4 regions of the Pseudomonas spirodelae genome follow, and region 3 is predicted to be linked to each of the others. Evidence: riboswitches for the same ligand, from Rfam matches in the RefSeq annotation. Region 3 holds a riboswitch; each other region holds the start of a gene.
What was found. Region 3 has a riboswitch for cobalamin ahead of btuB (TonB-dependent vitamin B12 receptor). Riboswitches for the same ligand answer to the same signal wherever they lie in the genome.

Region 1 (4,107 bases), on a different contig from region 3:
GATCACATCCTCATAGCTTAGCGGCGCGGCGAGCTTTTCTGTGGTCACCGGGTAGACCAGCGGCAGGCGCTGCTGGGAGTCGGTCAGGTGCGCTTCGATAATGCCGAAGGCGTTGCCGCCCTGACCGACGTTGGCTTTGGCCTTGGCCACAAAGTAGCCAATCACCGCTGCCGATTGCAGCAGGCGCAGGGCCTTGAGGGTGATCAGCTCGGGGTCGCCGGGGCCGACGCCGATGCCTAGCAGGCGGCCTTTTTGTACGCTCATCACTCCACCTCCGTGGCCAGGGCGTTGACCGCCGCTACCGCCATGGCGCTACCGCCACGGCGGCCGCGCACGATCACATAGGGCACGCCGCGGCTGTCGGCGGCCAGGGCGTCCTTGGATTCTGCCGCGCCGATAAAGCCCACCGGCATACCGATGATCAACGCCGGTTTTGGCGCGCCGGCATCGAGCATTTCCAGCAGGTAGAACAGTGCGGTGGGGGCGTTGCCGATCACCACCACGCTGCCTTCCAGGTGCTCGCGCCAATGTTCCAAGGCGACGGCCGAACGGGTATTGCCGAGTGCGCGTGCTTGCTCAATCACACCGTCGTTATGCAGGGTGCAGATCACCGGGTTGTTGGCGGCCAGGCGCGGGCGGGTGATGCCTTCGGCGACCATCCGCGCATCGCAGAGAATCGCCGCACCCTTGGCCAGCGCGGCGCGGCCGGCGGCCCCGGCACCGGGGGAGAAGCGCAGGTCCTGCACCACATCGACCATGCCGCAGGCGTGGATGACGCGCACGGCGAGCTTTTCCAGATCGGCCGGGATGTTGCTGAGGTCCGCCTCGGCGCGGATGGTGGCGAAGGACTGGCGGTAGATTTCCTGGCCGTCGCGGATGTACTCAAGCATCGCTGTTTCCTGTTGCGCAGTGGGCGGCGAACCAGTCGCCGGCCTCGTCGATAGTCATGGCGCTGGCCAGCAGCTGGCCGAAACCGGCCACCTCGGACGTGCGTTGATAGAGCTGGTAATGCCCGGCGCTGCTGGCCAGCAAGGTAAAGGGCGCGGTATGCGCGGCGGCGCAGGAGCGCGTGCAGGCGCTGAGATGCACCTGCGGCCGCGCTGTGCTGGCGCGCAGGCGCTTGGCGAGCAGCAAGGCGTCGGCTTTGCTGTCGGCCAGGCCCTTGGCGCAGGCGGCTGAGCCGGTGCAGGCGATCAGATTGCTAAGTGGTTCCTGCGCATCGATCAGCAGGCCCAGTTCGGCCAGTTTGTGCAGCAGGTAGTCTGCCGATTGCTCGGGGATATTTGGTAGCAGCAGACCCTGCCAGGGTGTCAGGCGCAGGCTGGCATCGCCAAATTGCTCGGCCAGATCCGCCAGGGCGTTGAGTTGCGAAGCATCGATTCGGCCCAGACGCGCGCTGGCAGCGACCATGCACAGGCCCGCCTGCTGCTGCGGATAAATGCCGATTGCCGCACCCTGGCTGACGGGTGTGCGCGGCCAATCGGTCGGAGCCGTTTGCACGCTAAAGGGCAGACGCGCTTGCAGCTGTTGCAGCAGCTGGCTGGGCGTCATCACACCGAGCAACTGGCGCATCCGGCTGTGTTCGCTCCCAGCCAGATCGAGGAACAGCCTGAGCAGTTGCTCCACCAGCGGCACGGCTTGCTCAATGTCGACCACACCCAGTGGCTTGTCAGTCGGGCAGCCAGCCAGGCCAAAGGCCAGTCGAGCTGGCGAGCCGGACAGGGCGCTAAGCCAGATATCGTGGGGGTGTTGCAGCATCGTCAGGGCTTCGCCGCCGTCGAGCTGAATGGCGAATTTGGCCGAAAGCGCATGCAGTGCTGGGGTGTTTTGCAGCAGATCGAGCAGCGTGGCGGCCAGCGGCCGGGTGTCGAGCAGGGCATGCGGGTCAAGGCCGGCGGCGGGGCTGAGCAGCAAGTTGCGCACATCATCCGCTGCCGGGTTGCTGGGGCCGAGACCGGCAGCGAGCAGGCGCTCGATCAACTCGGCCTGCTGACCAGCCAACACGCCACGAATCTGCAGATTGCTGCGGTTGGTCAGCTCCAGCACACCGCTGGCGCAGCGTTCGGCCGCCTCGGCGATGGCGCGTGCCTGTTTGCTGCTGAGTACGCCGCCGGCCAGCTTGACCCGACAGATACCACCGTCCAGCGCCTGAACGATACGCAGCAGGCCGGGGCACGCGCTGGGGCGTGGTAGTGACGGATCTATGGTGGTGGAATGGTCGCGCAACGGATTCACCAACAACAAAGACGCGGCGACCGAACCAGCAGAGTTCACCCTGGCACAGGGGAACTCAATGGCATCGGTACACCCCGCCCGATGTTGGCACTCGCGACTAGCGTCGTCGGCAGGTCTCCTGGCTGACAGGTCATCATCTGCCGCGGCCTTCCCAGTTTCCCAGTGGCGCAGTTGCGGCAGACTCGCTGTTTACAGTTGCGGGGGCAGCCACGGTTTAACCGTGTTCCCTCTTAGGCCCGTTAGGGCACCGACGAAGGCTGTATTATGCCCGCTTTGTCTAACGCGCAGACACCCTTGCTCGTCAGGCGGGTACAGAGGAGTGGCTATGACGGCCTGGTTAACCCTGGTTGGGATCGGTGAAGACGGCTACGCCGGCCTGGGTGAGGCGGCGCGCCAGGCGCTGAGCGAGGCGCAGTGCATTGTCGGCGCGGCGCGGCAACTGGCGCTGTTGCCGGCCGCGTTACCGGGGCAGCACGAGCTGTGGCCCAGCCCATTCAGCCTAGAGCCGCTGCTGGCGCGACGCGGTACGCCAGTCTGTGTGCTGGCTAGCGGTGATCCGCTGTTTTATGGGGTTGGCGCGAGCCTGGCGCGGCAGTTGCCGGCTGAAGAGCTGCGGGTGTTCTCGTCGCCTTCGTCAGTGTCCCTGGCCGCCGCCCGCATGGGTTGGCCGCTGCAGGAGGTGACGGTGCTGTCGCTGGTGGCGCGGCCGTTGGCGGCGCTGCAGGCGCAGATTTTCCCCGGCGCGCGGCTGCTGCTGTTGAGCAATGACGGCGACAGCCCGGCGGCGGTGGCCGAATTGCTGCGTGCGCGCGGTTTTGGCCCCAGCCGGCTGACCGTACTGGAACACCTGGGCGGCGCTCAGGAACGGCGCATCGACGGCTTGGCTAGTGACTGGGTGCAGGTGCGGGTGGCTGACCTCAATCTGCTGGCGGTTGACTGTGTGGCGGGCGCCGAGGCGCGTTTGCTGCCGCTGACGCCGGGTTTGCTGGATGACGCTTATCAGCACGACGGCCAGCTGACCAAGCGCGATGTACGCGCGATCACCCTGGCGCGTTTGGCTCCAAAACCCGGCGAACTGCTTTGGGATGTTGGCGCCGGCTGCGGCTCCATCGGCATCGAGTGGATGCGCACACACCCCAGCTGCCTGGCCATCGCCATTGAGGCCGACGCTGGGCGTCAGGCGCATATCCAGCACAACCGCGACGCCCTTGGCGTGCCCGGCCTGCAACTGGTCGCCGGTCGCGCGCCCGAAGCATTGGCTGATTTGGCCGCGCCGGATGCGATTTTTATCGGTGGCGGGGTGACCATTCCCGGCATGCTGGAGCAGTGCTGGGCCAACCTGAAACCGGGCGGTCGGCTGGTGGCTAATGCCGTCACCCTGCAAAGCGAAGCGGCGTTGGTGGCCTGGCGTGAGCAGGTGGGCGGTGAGCTGACCCGCATCAGCGTGGCCCAGGCGCAGCCGCTGGGCGGTTTCGACACCTGGCGCAGCGCCCTGCCGATCACTCTGCTGCAAGTACGCAAGCCGTGAGCCCGCGCATTCTGCTGCTCGGCGGCACCACCGAGGCCTTGCGTTTGGCGCGCCGCCTTGGCCCTGAAAGCATCTACAGCCTGGCGGGTTTGGGCCGGGTGCCGGATGACTTGCCCTGCCAGGTGCGCGTTGGCGGCTTTGGCGGGGCCGAAGGCTTGGCGGCGTTTATCCGCGAGCAGGGCATCGAGTTGCTGCTGGACCTGACTCACCCTTATGCCGCGCAGATCAGCGCCAATGCTGCCCGTGCTGCAGAGCTGAGCGGCGTTGCCTGCTGGGCGCTGCGTCGCCCCGGTTGGCAGGCTGGCGCTGGTGATGATTGGCGTGAGGTGGACGACTGGGCTGAG
Region 2 (4,107 bases), on a different contig from region 3:
CCGCCGGCCCGCACTGCCCGCGAAGCCGGTTATCCCGCCCCTAGCCTGGCCGAAGTCAGCCAGACCTTGGTCACTTTTTGCTTACGCGCCGTAGGCGCCCGCTTGCCCGAAGAGGAGCCTCAGCTATGAATGCCAGCCAACATGCCGAAACCCATGAAGTGTTCAACCAGGTGCCGCCGCTGGATGGCGCCAATTTGTACCGCATGGACCTGCCGCTGCAGGAATGGACCCAGCGTTTCGGCGGTGGCTGGGCCGAGCAGCGTCTTGACGTTTACGGTGGCCTGGCGGGCGGCGAGTTGATGGCTGCGGGCTTTCTCGCCAATGAGCACAAGCCGGTGTTCAAAAGCCACGACCGCTATGGCCATCGCGTGGACCTGGTGGAGTTTCATCCGGCTTATCATCAGTTGATGAGCGCGGCTATCGAGCATGGTTTGCCGTCCATGCCCTGGACCGATCCGCGTGCCGGTGCTCAGGTGGCGCGCGCGGCCTTGAGTTACTTGCACAGCCAGGCCGAAGCCGGCAGCGGTTGCCCGTTGACCATGACCTTCGCCAGTGTGCCGGCCCTCAAGCTGCAAGCTGATGTCGCTGAGAAGTGGTTGCCGAAAATCCTCTCCACCCAATACGACCCGCGCAACCTGCCGATTGAGCAGAAAACCGGCGCGACCATCGGCATGGCCATGACCGAGAAACAGGGCGGCACCGATGTGCGCGCCAACACCACGCGGGCTTATGCGGTGGGGCTTGGCGGGCCAGGGCAGGCGTATGAGCTGGTTGGCCACAAGTGGTTCTGCTCGGCGCCAATGTGCGATGCCTTTCTCACCCTGGCTTACACCACTAAAGGGCTGACCTGCTTTCTGCTGCCGCGGCATCGCCCGGACGGCACGCGTAACGAGTTCTACATCCAGCGCCTGAAGAACAAACTGGGCAATTGGTCGAACGCCTCCAGCGAGGTCGAATTCCGTGGCGCACTGGCTTGGATGGTCGGCGAAGAAGGGCGCGGCGTGCCGACGATTATTGAGATGGTCGCGCTAACCCGCTTCGACTGCATGATCGGCTCCAGCGCCCTGATGCGTCAGGCGCTGACCCAGGCCGCGCATCACTGCGCCCATCGCCAGGTCGGCGGTCGCGTGCTCAGCGAGCAGCCGCTGATGCAGAACGTTCTGGCCGACCTGGCTCTGGAAAGTGAGGCGGCGCTGGCGTTAACCCTGCGCATGGGCAAAGCGCTGGACAATCCGCACGACGAACAGGAGGACAAGTTCGCCCGGCTGGTCACCGCCGTGGGCAAGTATTGGATCTGCAAGCGGGCGCCAGCGATGATCAACGAGGCCGCCGAATGCATGGGCGGTGCCGGTTACGTTGAAGACACCATTCTGCCGCGTCTGTACCGCGAAGCACCGGTTAACTCGACCTGGGAAGGCTCGGGCAATGTGCAGTGTTTAGATGTGCTGCGCGCGCTGTCCAAAGAGCCGGGCGTGCTCGATGCGCTGTTTGTCGAATTGGGCGATGGCCATGGTGATGCGCGTTTGAAAGCCCATATCAGCAAGCTGCAGGCGGACTTTCGCGACACCGCCGACATCCAGTATCGCGCCCGTCAACTCACGGAAGATGTAGCCCTGGCGCTGCAAGCCAAGTTGCTGCTGGAGGCCGGTCATGCCGCGGTATCCGATGCCTTTATCGCCAGCCGTCTGGGCGGCCAAGGTGGCCGGGTTTATGGCACGTTGCCGCGCGGTATTGATGTCGACGCTCTGATAGCGCGCGGTGCAGCGCATCTGCTTTAGGGCTTCGACCTCTCTAGCATGGGTGTTTGTGCGAATTGTGGGGTGCGCCTGAAACTTCAGTCGGGCCCTGCTTCGGGTTCTGTCATTTCTGCGTGCAGCCGGGTAAGGTGGCCGCCGATGGTTCCGCAGCGTGTTACGCGAGTGGATGAAAAGGGAACATGGTGGGTACAGCAACACGTACCGAAGCCATGGCTGCCCCCGCAACTGTAAACGGTGAGCGACGCCCATATGCCACTGGCCGCAAGGTTGGGAAGGCGGGTGAAGTATTAAGCCGTGAGCCAGGAGACCTGCCATCGACGCCGGGCACGATGCCCAATCCCTCAATCCAGATCATCGCGCGGTGGGCGCGGTACAGGAATCTCTATGCACATCGAACCCGAAGTTGTTACTGGCGCCAAACTCTTCCTCAGTTATGCCACCGCCGCAGGTGCCCTTGGCCTCACGGCCAAACTTGCCTTCGACAGCATCCGCAGTAACGGCGGCGTTGCCGCTCTGGCCTTGCGTAGCCTGCTGACCACTGCGTTGGTGTTCTGTTTCTTCGAAGTCTTCCCGCATCAGGCGGTGGGCGTTTCCGAGGTGCACCTGATCCTCGGCTCGACCCTGTTGCTGCTGTTCGGCGCGGGTGCAACGGCTGTCGGTCTGTCGCTTGGTCTGCTGCTGCAGGGTCTGCTGTTCGCGCAGTTTGACCTGCCGCAATACGGCATGAACGTCACGACCTTGCTGCTGCCATTATTCGGCATCCACCTGCTGGCCAAGCGCATCATCGCGCCGGGCACCGCCTATGTGGACCTCTCCTACAAGCAGGCCCTGGCACTGTCGACGGCCTATCAGGGTGGCATCGTTGCCTGGGTGGCTTTCTGGGCGGTCTATGGCAACGGTTTCTCCGGCGAGAACCTGGTGGCAGTAGGCAGCTTCGGTCTGGCCTATATGAGCGTGATCCTGATCGAGCCACTGGTCGACCTTGGCGTGCTGGCCGCTGCCAAGGCGTTCTCTGGTTATAGCCGCGCTCCGCTGTTCAATACACGCCTGCACCAGCCAGCCTGATCAGTCCCTGCCAGCTTGCTGGAGTTGCGCTTCAGTGGCCCGGACGGGCTGCTGATGCGCAGCTTAGCCCTAGGCTGAACAGTGATCGCCTGCCAGTTAAGGCTGCCTTGGCGTGTGGTAAAACGCGCCGCGCGGCTTAATACCTGGCGCAGTTGCTGCGCGTTGGCGGTGCTGGTTGCTTGGTTTGCCCCATGGGTATGCCGGGCACGTGACCCGCTGGCGCGCTGCCCCCATAACCGCTGCTCAAGAACTTGCAGGCGCTGCTCAAGTAGCCTGCCTGCGCAGGCAACGCCGCGCTATCGCCCGTGCCGCGTATCAGGGCAAGATAGAGCCATTCTGTTCAGCCAGGAAGGTGCCTTGTGAACCCTTGTTCCGATGACTTTATTGTTGCCAATACCGCTGAAGAGGCGGTGGATCGACTGGCCGCCCTGCATCTGCACGCGACTAGTGGCTTGAGTGCGGCGCTTAAGCGCTACTTGAAAGAGCGCATCAAGCCCGACGCCGCTGAGCAGTGCCAGTTCCGTTATCCCGAGTTGCGCCTGACCTACCTCTGTCAGGGCGAGGCGCCGACCACGGTGCGCGCCTATGCCAAGGTGCAGGTGCCCGGCACCTACAGCGTCACCGTGACTCATCCGGCGGCGTTCCGTAAGTACCTGCTGGAGCAGTTGTGCCCGCTGATGAATGACTTCACCGTGAAGGTCGAGGTGGGCGTCAGCCAGCAGAATATTCCTTACCCTTATGTGGTGGAGCAGGGCGATGAGCTGGCCGGCTCCGGGGTGACGGCAGCCGAGTTGGTGCGGGTATTTCCCAGTACCGACTTGTCTGCGGCCACCGATGGCACCGCCGACGGTTTGTATGACTGGGAAAACACCGACCCGCTGCCGCTGGCGCTGTTCGATGCTGCGCGGGTGGACTTCTCTCTGCGTCGTCTGGTGCATTACACCGGCAGCGACTGGCGCCATGTACAGCCGTGGATTCTGCTGACCAACTACCACCGCTATGTTGACCAATTTATCCGCCATGGTCTGGACATGCTGGTCGGTGAGTCGCGGTTCACCCGTATGGTGCTGCCGGGCAATGTGGTGATCCAGCGCGGCATGGCCGAAGGCGAAATGCAGGCGATTATCGAGAATGTCATCTGGCACCGTTACCAGATGCCGGCCTATCACCTGCAGGCGGATGATGGTCACGGCATCACCCTGGTCAATATCGGCGTCGGGCCCTCCAACGCGAAGAACATCACCGATCACCTAGCCGTGCTGCGTCCGCATTGTTGGCTGATGAT
Region 3 (4,107 bases):
CCGGGCAGGCGTGAATCTTCGGTATTGCTGGCGTCGTTAAACCGCTGGCTGGCAGCGAACAACGTGGCACCGACGCCAAACGAGCCGATGCGGCGGTCGGCGTCGATATTGAAAGTGCGCTTGGCTCGACGCGCCAACTGATGCCCATGGTTTTCCTGGCTGCGGTCCTGCGGGTCGAGCAGCGTCAGGGTGGCTGCCAGGTCCCAATTCTCTAGCTGCGTACGCACACTCGACTCGAGGCCGCGAATGCGTGCGGACTCGACGTTCTGTGGACGCATCGGCTTACTGCCGGCCCAAACAATCAGGTCGTCGATCTGGTTTTCAAAAACGCTGAGACGCCATTCACCCCAGCCAGCACCGCCCTGCAGGCCGAGTTCGTAGTTTTCCGACTTTTCCGGTTTAAGGTCGGGGTTACCCGCGGTGGAACCGCTGTTCGGGGTATACAGGTCGTTAAAGGTCGGCGCACGGAAGGCGGTGCCGTAGGCAGCACTCAACGTCAGGCGCTCGCTGAGCTCATAGCTCCAGCCTAGGTTGCCAGTATCGTGCTCGCCGAACTGCTGGTTGTCGTCGCGGCGCAACCCAACGGACACGCCATGTCGACCGAAACGGCCCTGGTACTGAGTGTAATAACCGCGATTGTCGCGGGAGTCCTCAGCATAGGTGTCGGATGTGTCGATGCGGTCCTGCTGGTAATCAAAACCCAGGCTCAACAGTTGCTCGGGCGTCAGGCTAAAGTCGTTCTGCCAAGCAAAGGTGTAGCGCTCGGTGTCGAAGCGCGAGTAAAAACCACCATCACGGAAGTTGTCGGTGCGATCTTCGCTGTGACCGGCCTGCAAGGTCACATCCCAGGGCTCTAAGGGAGTGAAACGGGCACGACCGCCAAGCACCTGTTGCTCTCCATCGGCATAGCTGTAGCGCCCGGTTTTGCCGGAGCTGCTGCGCAGGTCTTGGTCGCTGTGGATGCTCGATTGCATCCAACTGCCGTCCAGTTCCAGACCGTTGACGAAGCGGTAGCCACCACGCAGTGAACCGGCCAGCTGGCGATAGCCATCGGCGTCTGGCTCGTAGGCACCTGCGGCACTAGGTCGGTAAGCGCGGGCATTAATCCCGTCGGTATCTTCGCTGCTCACGCCAAGGTCAAACCAGCCGTTCTGCGAACCACCGGCCAGGCCAGCATTAGCGCTGGAGCTGGAGCGCGTGCCGGTACCCAAAGCCAGGTAAGGTTTGAGCCCCTGCTTTGCGCCGCGCCGGGTGAAAATTTGAATCACCCCGCCAAGCGCCTCGGAACCATACAGACTGGAACGCGGGCCGCGCACCACCTCAATGCGTTCGACCAGCGCCAATGGAATGTCCTGCAGGGCGGCAGCACCAGAGGTGGCGGAACCCACCTTAACCCCGTCAATCAGCACCAATAGTTGCTTCTCGCTGGTACCGCGCAGGTACAACGAGGTGCTTTTGCCGCGGCCGCCGTTGCTAACGATCTGCACGCCAGCCAGACCGCGCAGCATGTCAGGCACGCTCTGTGCCTGGCTGCGCTCGATATCTTCACGGGTAATCACACTGCTCGACGCCACCGAGACCAACGGCGTAGCCGTTCGCGTGGCGGTGACCACCTGCTGAGCGAGGTTGAGGGGTTCTGCTTGTGCAGTTAAAAAAGGACTACAGCCCAGCCATAAAAGAACGGCCGGACGTTTATAAAAGGTGCGAAACAATGCCTGATTCTCCATCGCGCCGCCCGCGCGATACTGCTGAATAAAACATTGGGAGAACAGCATAGGCAGATAGAGCAGCAATACAGCCACATCAGCCCGGCAACGCCCTCCGCAATGCCGTGGATGCAGCAGGCCGGTCTCCGGGCTTACGAGTGGAACCTTGAGGTTCCTGGATCGCGCCTTCCCATGCCGGTGGGCACAGTGGCTAGTGGCGATCTTTGACTCGTTTACCGTTGCGGGGGCAGCGCCGGAATAGTTGCGTGGTTAACACGAAACGCACCGGCTTCCCTGTTTCACCCTTTGAACGCTATGCGTTTGGGGCACCTGTTGCAGGCGCGCAGGGTAGAGACTTGCATACAGAGCGTCAACGCATAACGCCGCGCATAGCACCGACGCCTCACGTGCCACTCAATGCCGCGGCATAAAACCCGCCGGCTTGCTTGCCAACCACTCAACAAAGGTACGCAAGCGTTCATCACTGAGCAGGCTGTCACGATTGTTGTAGATCAGCGCCAGCTCTTTTTCGCTGAACAGCCGGTGGATCTGGTTGTGACAGGCACGGCACACCCAGAGCGTGGCGCTGATGCGCTCATTTTTGCCGAAGCGCTTTTGTACGTAGACCTTGTTATGCAGCGCCTTGGGGATCAAGTGATGGCGCGTCAGCAGCGCCGCGCGGGCGCAGAGTTCGCAGGCATCGGGTTGTTCGGGCAGACGAATCGGTTCAGGCATACAGGCAACGGCGGGTCAGCGTTTACGGCACAGGCTCAGGCCATCGCCGAGCGGCAGCAGCGACAGGTCGATGCGCGGATCATCACGCAGCGCCAGGTTGAGCGCCTGAATCGCTCGGGTGTCAGCGCTCTCGGGGCACAGCTCAAGTACCCGACCACTCCACAGGGTGTTGTCGAATAGGATCAGCCCACCCTGACGTACCAGGCGCAGGGCGTGCTCCAAATAAGCCGGGTAGTTGGCTTTATCGGCATCGATAAACAGCAGATCAATTCGCCCTGCCAGCCCCTCAGCAGCAAGCGCCTCAAGTGTTTGCAGCGCCGGCGCCAGCCGCAGCTCAATACGCTCAGCGAGGCCCGCCTCAGCCCAGTAACGTTTGGCCGTGGCGTTGTAGTCGCCGGGAATATCGCAACAGATCAAGCGGCCATCGCTCGGCATGGCCTGGGCCATGCAGATAGCGCTGTAACCGGTAAAGGTGCCGACTTCGACAATCCGCCGCGCGCCGATCAGCTGTACCAATAAGGTCATAAACTGGCCCTGCTCGGGGGCGATTTGCCAGCGTGAATGAGTCAGCAGAGCGGTTTCGTCGCGCAGACGCTTGAGCAGTGGCGTCTCGCGCAGCGATACATCCAGCAGGTACTGATAGAGATCAGCATCGAGATTAAGCGTTTGAGTGGTCATAAAAGCCCCTCTACAAATACTCTGGGCTGGGCCTCAGGGGTTACCCGCCAGCTCTGGGGTGAACACGCGCTTGGCATTCAAGTAAGTACGCTGCCAATACGTATTACTCAGGCTGTCCAGGCGCACAGTGCCGCCGCTGGAGGGCGCATGCACGAAACGGCCATTGCCGACATAAATACCCGCATGGCTGACCTGGCTGCCGCCACTGGTGGCAAAAAACACCAGATCACCGCTTTGCAGCGCGTCGCGCCCAATGCCCGGTGCGCGCATGCTGATCAGCTCACGGGTAGTGCGCGGCAGCTTGATGCCTGCGGCATCGCGGTAAACAAAACCGATCAAGCCGCTGCAATCGAAGCCGCCTTCGGGGGTATTACCGCCATAGCGATAGGGCGTGCCCACCAAGCCCAACGCACGAAATAGCACATCATCAGCATTGCCGTTAAAGCTGCTGATGGGCTGATAAACAGTGGGTTGCGGGGTTGGCGCGGGCGCTTGACTCGCGCAGGCGCTAAGCAGCGCGGCCAACACAATCAAGCTGATACGGGAGAATGCGGTCATGGATAAGGCGATCCTGAGCCGGGATGCGCCCTACTCTGCCGGCTTGCACATGCGAGTGCAAGCTTTAGCTTTGCTTGGCAGGTTGTTGAAATCTATCGATATGCGTCAGACAGGATGCTGGCTGCAGCGGCCTTAACGTTGCGGCCGCTGCACGCCGCACTCAAGGGTTACGTACGAGGGACTCGGTTGGCGCCAGCGCCAAGGCCCGCTTGGCCTCGATAAAGGTGCGCTTCCAGTAGCGATCATCCAGGCTATCGACCCGCACACCGCCGCTGCGACTGCTGGAAGAATGGATGAATTGATCATCGCCCATATAGATGCCGGCATGGCTGACGCGACCACGGCCGTTGGTGCTAAAGAACAGCAGATCGCCCGGCTTAAGGTCATCACGCTCCACCAATGGGGCGTCGATATTGATCATGTCGCGGGT
Region 4 (4,107 bases), on a different contig from region 3:
AAATATCTTTGCCGACCTGAGCCTGCCGGCTCCGCAAGTGAGTGTCGAGGCCGTCTTGCAGCGCAACCCCGAGGTGATTCTGGCCGGCACTCAGACGCAACTGGAGGCCTGGCGTAAGTGGCCAGTGGTGCGCGCTGTCGAGTTAAAGCAACTCTGGTTAGTGCCCGACGAGGGCATGGAGCGACCAAGCTTCCAGATGTTGGGGGCGATGGAGAAACTCTGTGAGCAGTTGGCAGCGGCCGAGTGAGTCGTGAAAGCAAGAAGGCCGCCCAATAGGCGGCCTTCTTGTAGGTGCTGCGTGGCTAGAAACGGTAGCCGACGCTTAGCTGTACCTGTTCTTCTGGAGCCGGGTAGCGGCTGTTGATAAAGCCAAAGGCATCATATTGCTTACCGGTGAGGTTATTAACCCGCAGCTTGCTATTGAATTGCCTGTAGTCGTAGCTGAGCGCGGCGTTGAGAAGGGTGTAACCACCGGCTTTTTGCTGGCTGTTGGCATCATCGCCTGAGTAGTAGCGATTCCCGGTGTATACCGCTTCCACATAGCTTTTCAGCCCTGGCAGGATTTCATAGCTCAGGTGAGCGCTAGCGCTATGCGGCGCAACCCAGGGCACGTCGTTACCTTTGAAACTGCCCGCGCGGTACTGCGCATCGGTAAAGCTGTATTGGCCGCCAATGCTCAAGCGCTTAGTTAGTTGGCGCTCTGATTCCAATAGCAGTCCGTCGCGGCGAGTCTTATCCAGATTAATGTTGGCACCCTTACCTTGGAAACCAAGCGGGTTAACGATCTCGGAGTCGTACATCAGCTCATCTTGTAGATCCATTCGATATAGCGTCGCTTGGTAGCGCTGGACGCCGTCTTGCCACTCGATGCCGCTTTCCCACGAGACGCCGGTTTGTGGTTTAAGAAAGACGACGTCAGGCAAGGTAAAGGCATTGTCGTTAACGTTGGCCCAGCGCAGTACATCCTCGCGCTTGATAAACACGCGGGTCTGTTGATTAGCTTGCCAGCTCAAGCCAATGCTGGTGCTGTCTTCGTTATCGCGATGTTTGAGTTGTTCCGATTTATTGTTGTCGTCGGCTTCGCTATTGCGATAGCCCAGGGTCAACGTCACGTCATTACCGAGGCTCTGGCTGAACTGCGTATACCAGTCACGCAGTGTTTGCTGAAATGCGGTGGCGTTGTACTCGTAATCGCTGCTGATGTGGTCGTGGCCCAGCAGCCATTCTGCATTGCCAAGGCTGTTGTCGAAGCGTGCGGTGATACGCGGGCTAAACGTTTCTATACGGGTGCCTTGGATGAACGGCGAAACGAATGACCCGTAGTTGAAGCTTCCGATACCGTCTTGATCGCTCTGGCTGTAATCGAAATGGGTGGTCCAAACATTGTCTAGCTGTTGTTCAAGCGCAAAGCGGTGAACTTGGGTTTTGCTGTTGTTGTAGCCATTGCTGTTTGCGTCATAGCTGGCTTTGCGGTCAGCCCTGCGTTCGGCAAGGCTCAAGCTTCCTGGATACAACAGCTCATCATTCACCGTCTGGTATTCGTATAACGCATGGCCGCTGTCATGGTCATAACGTAGGCGGGCAAAGGCGTTGCTGTAGTTGGCGTTGTTGTGGTCGCGGTAGTTATCGGTGTTGCGGGTTTCGCCGCTCGCATACAACGAGAAGCCGGCGCCCAGCTGTTGGCTGATATGGCCGCGGTAGGCTTCGAGGTCGTGACTGCCGATGCTGCTCTCGATATAGGCTTCATTGCTAGAGGGCGTGCGGGTAATGATGTTGATCACCCCGCCGACGGCTTGGTCACCATAAAGCACCGTCCCCGCCCCGCGAATGATCTCGATGCGCTCAATGTTGGCCAGTGGCACGCTGTTAAAGTCTGGCCCTGCCTGTGAGGGCTGGTTGAGGCGACGCCCATCAACCAGCACCAATGTGTTGTTCGCCGCGTTCTCGCCAAAGCCGCGCAAACTTAGAGCGGCTCGGTTGCCGTCGCCCATGGTGTCGCGTATCTGCAAGCCGGCTTGAGCCCGTAGCACATCAATAAGTGATGAAGCCGCAGTTTCTTCAATCTGCTTGCGATCAATGACCTTAACACTGGCCGGTGCCGGCGCTTTTAGCGCAGTGGCGCGGGTGATCACCAGCGGCGGTAATTCATAGCTGCTGGTATCGGTAGCAGCCAGGGCGAGATTCGGCGCTAGCACCACTGCCAGGGCAAGGCGGGACATTTTCATTTAGAGAATCCTCAAAAGGTCGAAAGACTTTTGAGGAGGGCAGGGGCAAGAACGGGCGCGCGGGCGCAGCCTGAGCTTGACGGTGATGCCCTCCGCAACACCCGTCACATCCAGCAAGGCCGGTCTCCGGACTCTCGACGTGCGTGGCCTCGTCCTTCCCAGATTGCTCCAGTGGCACGTGTGAGGCGACGTGCAGATTCGCTCTGCGGTCGATTACCGTTGCGGGGGCAGCGCCGGAATAGCTCTTTATGAGCGCACCGGCTTCCCGTTTAACGCCGCTTTACGGATAAAGGGCGCACCTTGGCGGAAGTAAAACGCCGCGCACCTTAATGCGCGGTTAAATCTATTACAAGCGAGCTAGGTTCAGCGCGGGATGAGCGGTACTCATACAGCCTGAAATGCGAGCCGGGCGCGTATGGCCGCTTCGATACCGGCGGCATCCAGCCCGCACTCGGCGAGCATCTGCGTGGGCTTGGCGTGCTCGACGTAGTAGTCAGGCAGGCCGAGGTGCAGCAGCGGTTTGAGGATGTTCTCGCGGGCAAGGAATTCGCTGGCCGCACTGCCGGCGCCGCCCATCACGCTGTTCTCTTCAATCGTCACCAGCAGTTCATGGCTGGCGGCCAGTTCACGTACCAGGGCTTCGTCCAGCGGTTTGACAAAGCGCATGTCGACCACAGTGGCATCCAGCGCTTCACCGACCTTGAACGCCTCACTCAGCTGTACGCCGAACACCAGCAGGGCGGTTTGCTTGCCCTGGCGGCGGATAATGCCTTTGCCGATTTCAAGGGGCTCAAGGCCTGGTTCGATGGTCGCATTAGGGCCTGTGCCGCGCGGGTAGCGCACGGCTGCCGGGCCATCGAACAGGTGGCCGGTGGTGAGCATGCGGCGCAGTTCGTTTTCATCACTCGGCGTCATCACCAGCATACCGGGGATGCAGCGCAGGTAGGAAATATCGAAGCTGCCGGCGTGGGTCGGGCCGTCTTCGCCAACCAGCCCGGCACGGTCGATGGCGAACAGCACGTCGAGGTGCTGTACGGCGACATCGTGAATCAGCTGGTCATAGGCACGCTGGAGGAAGGTCGAGTAAATCGCCACCACCGGCTTAACCCCGTCGCAGGCCATGCCGGCGGCCAGGGTGACCGCATGTTGTTCGGCGATGGCGACGTCGAAATAGCGCTCGGGGTAACGTTCGCTGAACGCCACCAAATCCGAGCCTTCTTTCATCGCCGGGGTGATGCCGACCAGGCGTGGGTCTTGCGCGGCCATGTCGCACAGCCACTGACCGAATACGCTGGAATATTTAGGGCCTGTGGGCTGCTTGGCCACGGGCGGGGCGTTGATGGGCTCCAGCTTGGTGATCGCGTGATAGCCAATCGGGTCGACTTCAGCGGGCGCAAAGCCCTTACCTTTCTTGGTCACCACATGCAGGAACTGCGGGCCGTCGAGGTCACGCATATTGCGCAGGGTGGCGAGCAGGCTTGGCAAGTCGTGGCCGTCGATCGGGCCGATGTAGTTCCAGCCGAGTTCTTCAAACAGGGTGCCGGAGACCAGCATGCCCTTGGCATGCTCTTCAGTTTTACGGGCAATCTCCCAGGCACCGGGCAGTTTGGACAGAACTTTTTTGCTGCCTTCACGCATATTGGCGTAGGTGCGGCTGGAGAGGATCTTGGCCAGGTAGGTGGACAGGCCGCCGACATTTTTCGAGATCGACATGTCGTTGTCGTTGAGCACCACCAGCATATTGGCTTTGACGTCGCTGGCGTGATTTAGCGCCTCGAAGGCCATGCCGGCGGTCAGCGCGCCATCACCGATCACCGCGACTGATTTGCGCTTGCTGCCCTGCATGCGCGCCGCAATGGCCATGCCGAGCGCCGCGCTGATG

Region 1: linked by a shared signal. The riboswitch ahead of cobG (precorrin-3B synthase) and the one ahead of btuB (TonB-dependent vitamin B12 receptor) in region 3 are both predicted to bind cobalamin.
Region 2: linked by a shared signal. The riboswitch ahead of SOP97_RS16905 (energy-coupling factor ABC transporter permease) and the one ahead of btuB (TonB-dependent vitamin B12 receptor) in region 3 are both predicted to bind cobalamin.
Region 4: linked by a shared signal. The riboswitch ahead of SOP97_RS18170 (TonB-dependent receptor family protein) and the one ahead of btuB (TonB-dependent vitamin B12 receptor) in region 3 are both predicted to bind cobalamin.

The regions. Positions count from the first base shown of each region.
Region 1 is NZ_JAYEET010000036.1:114,779-118,885, reverse strand. Features, by position in the region: gene SOP97_RS11340 (precorrin-2 C(20)-methyltransferase) at 1-267, opposite strand, end outside; gene SOP97_RS11335 (precorrin-8X methylmutase) at 264-890, opposite strand; gene cobG (precorrin-3B synthase) at 883-2,226, opposite strand; cobalamin riboswitch at 2,327-2,502, opposite strand; gene cbiE (precorrin-6y C5,15-methyltransferase (decarboxylating) subunit CbiE) at 2,561-3,763, shown strand; gene SOP97_RS11320 (cobalt-precorrin-6A reductase) at 3,760-4,107, shown strand, end outside.
Region 2 is NZ_JAYEET010000051.1:28,832-32,938, forward strand. Features, by position in the region: gene SOP97_RS16895 (TetR/AcrR family transcriptional regulator) at 1-129, shown strand, start outside; gene SOP97_RS16900 (acyl-CoA dehydrogenase family protein) at 126-1,778, shown strand; cobalamin riboswitch at 1,880-2,087, shown strand; gene SOP97_RS16905 (energy-coupling factor ABC transporter permease) at 2,142-2,822, shown strand; gene amn (AMP nucleosidase) at 3,182-4,107, shown strand, end outside.
Region 3 is NZ_JAYEET010000057.1:104,907-109,013, reverse strand. Features, by position in the region: gene btuB (TonB-dependent vitamin B12 receptor) at 1-1,727, opposite strand, end outside; cobalamin riboswitch at 1,827-2,055, opposite strand; gene SOP97_RS19550 (hypothetical protein) at 2,121-2,441, opposite strand; gene SOP97_RS19545 (O-methyltransferase) at 2,457-3,119, opposite strand; gene SOP97_RS19540 (C40 family peptidase) at 3,153-3,677, opposite strand; gene SOP97_RS19535 (C40 family peptidase) at 3,838-4,107, opposite strand, start outside.
Region 4 is NZ_JAYEET010000055.1:24,797-28,903, forward strand. Features, by position in the region: gene SOP97_RS18165 (cobalamin-binding protein) at 1-247, shown strand, start outside; gene SOP97_RS18170 (TonB-dependent receptor family protein) at 303-2,225, opposite strand; cobalamin riboswitch at 2,326-2,543, opposite strand; gene dxs (1-deoxy-D-xylulose-5-phosphate synthase) at 2,610-4,107, opposite strand, start outside.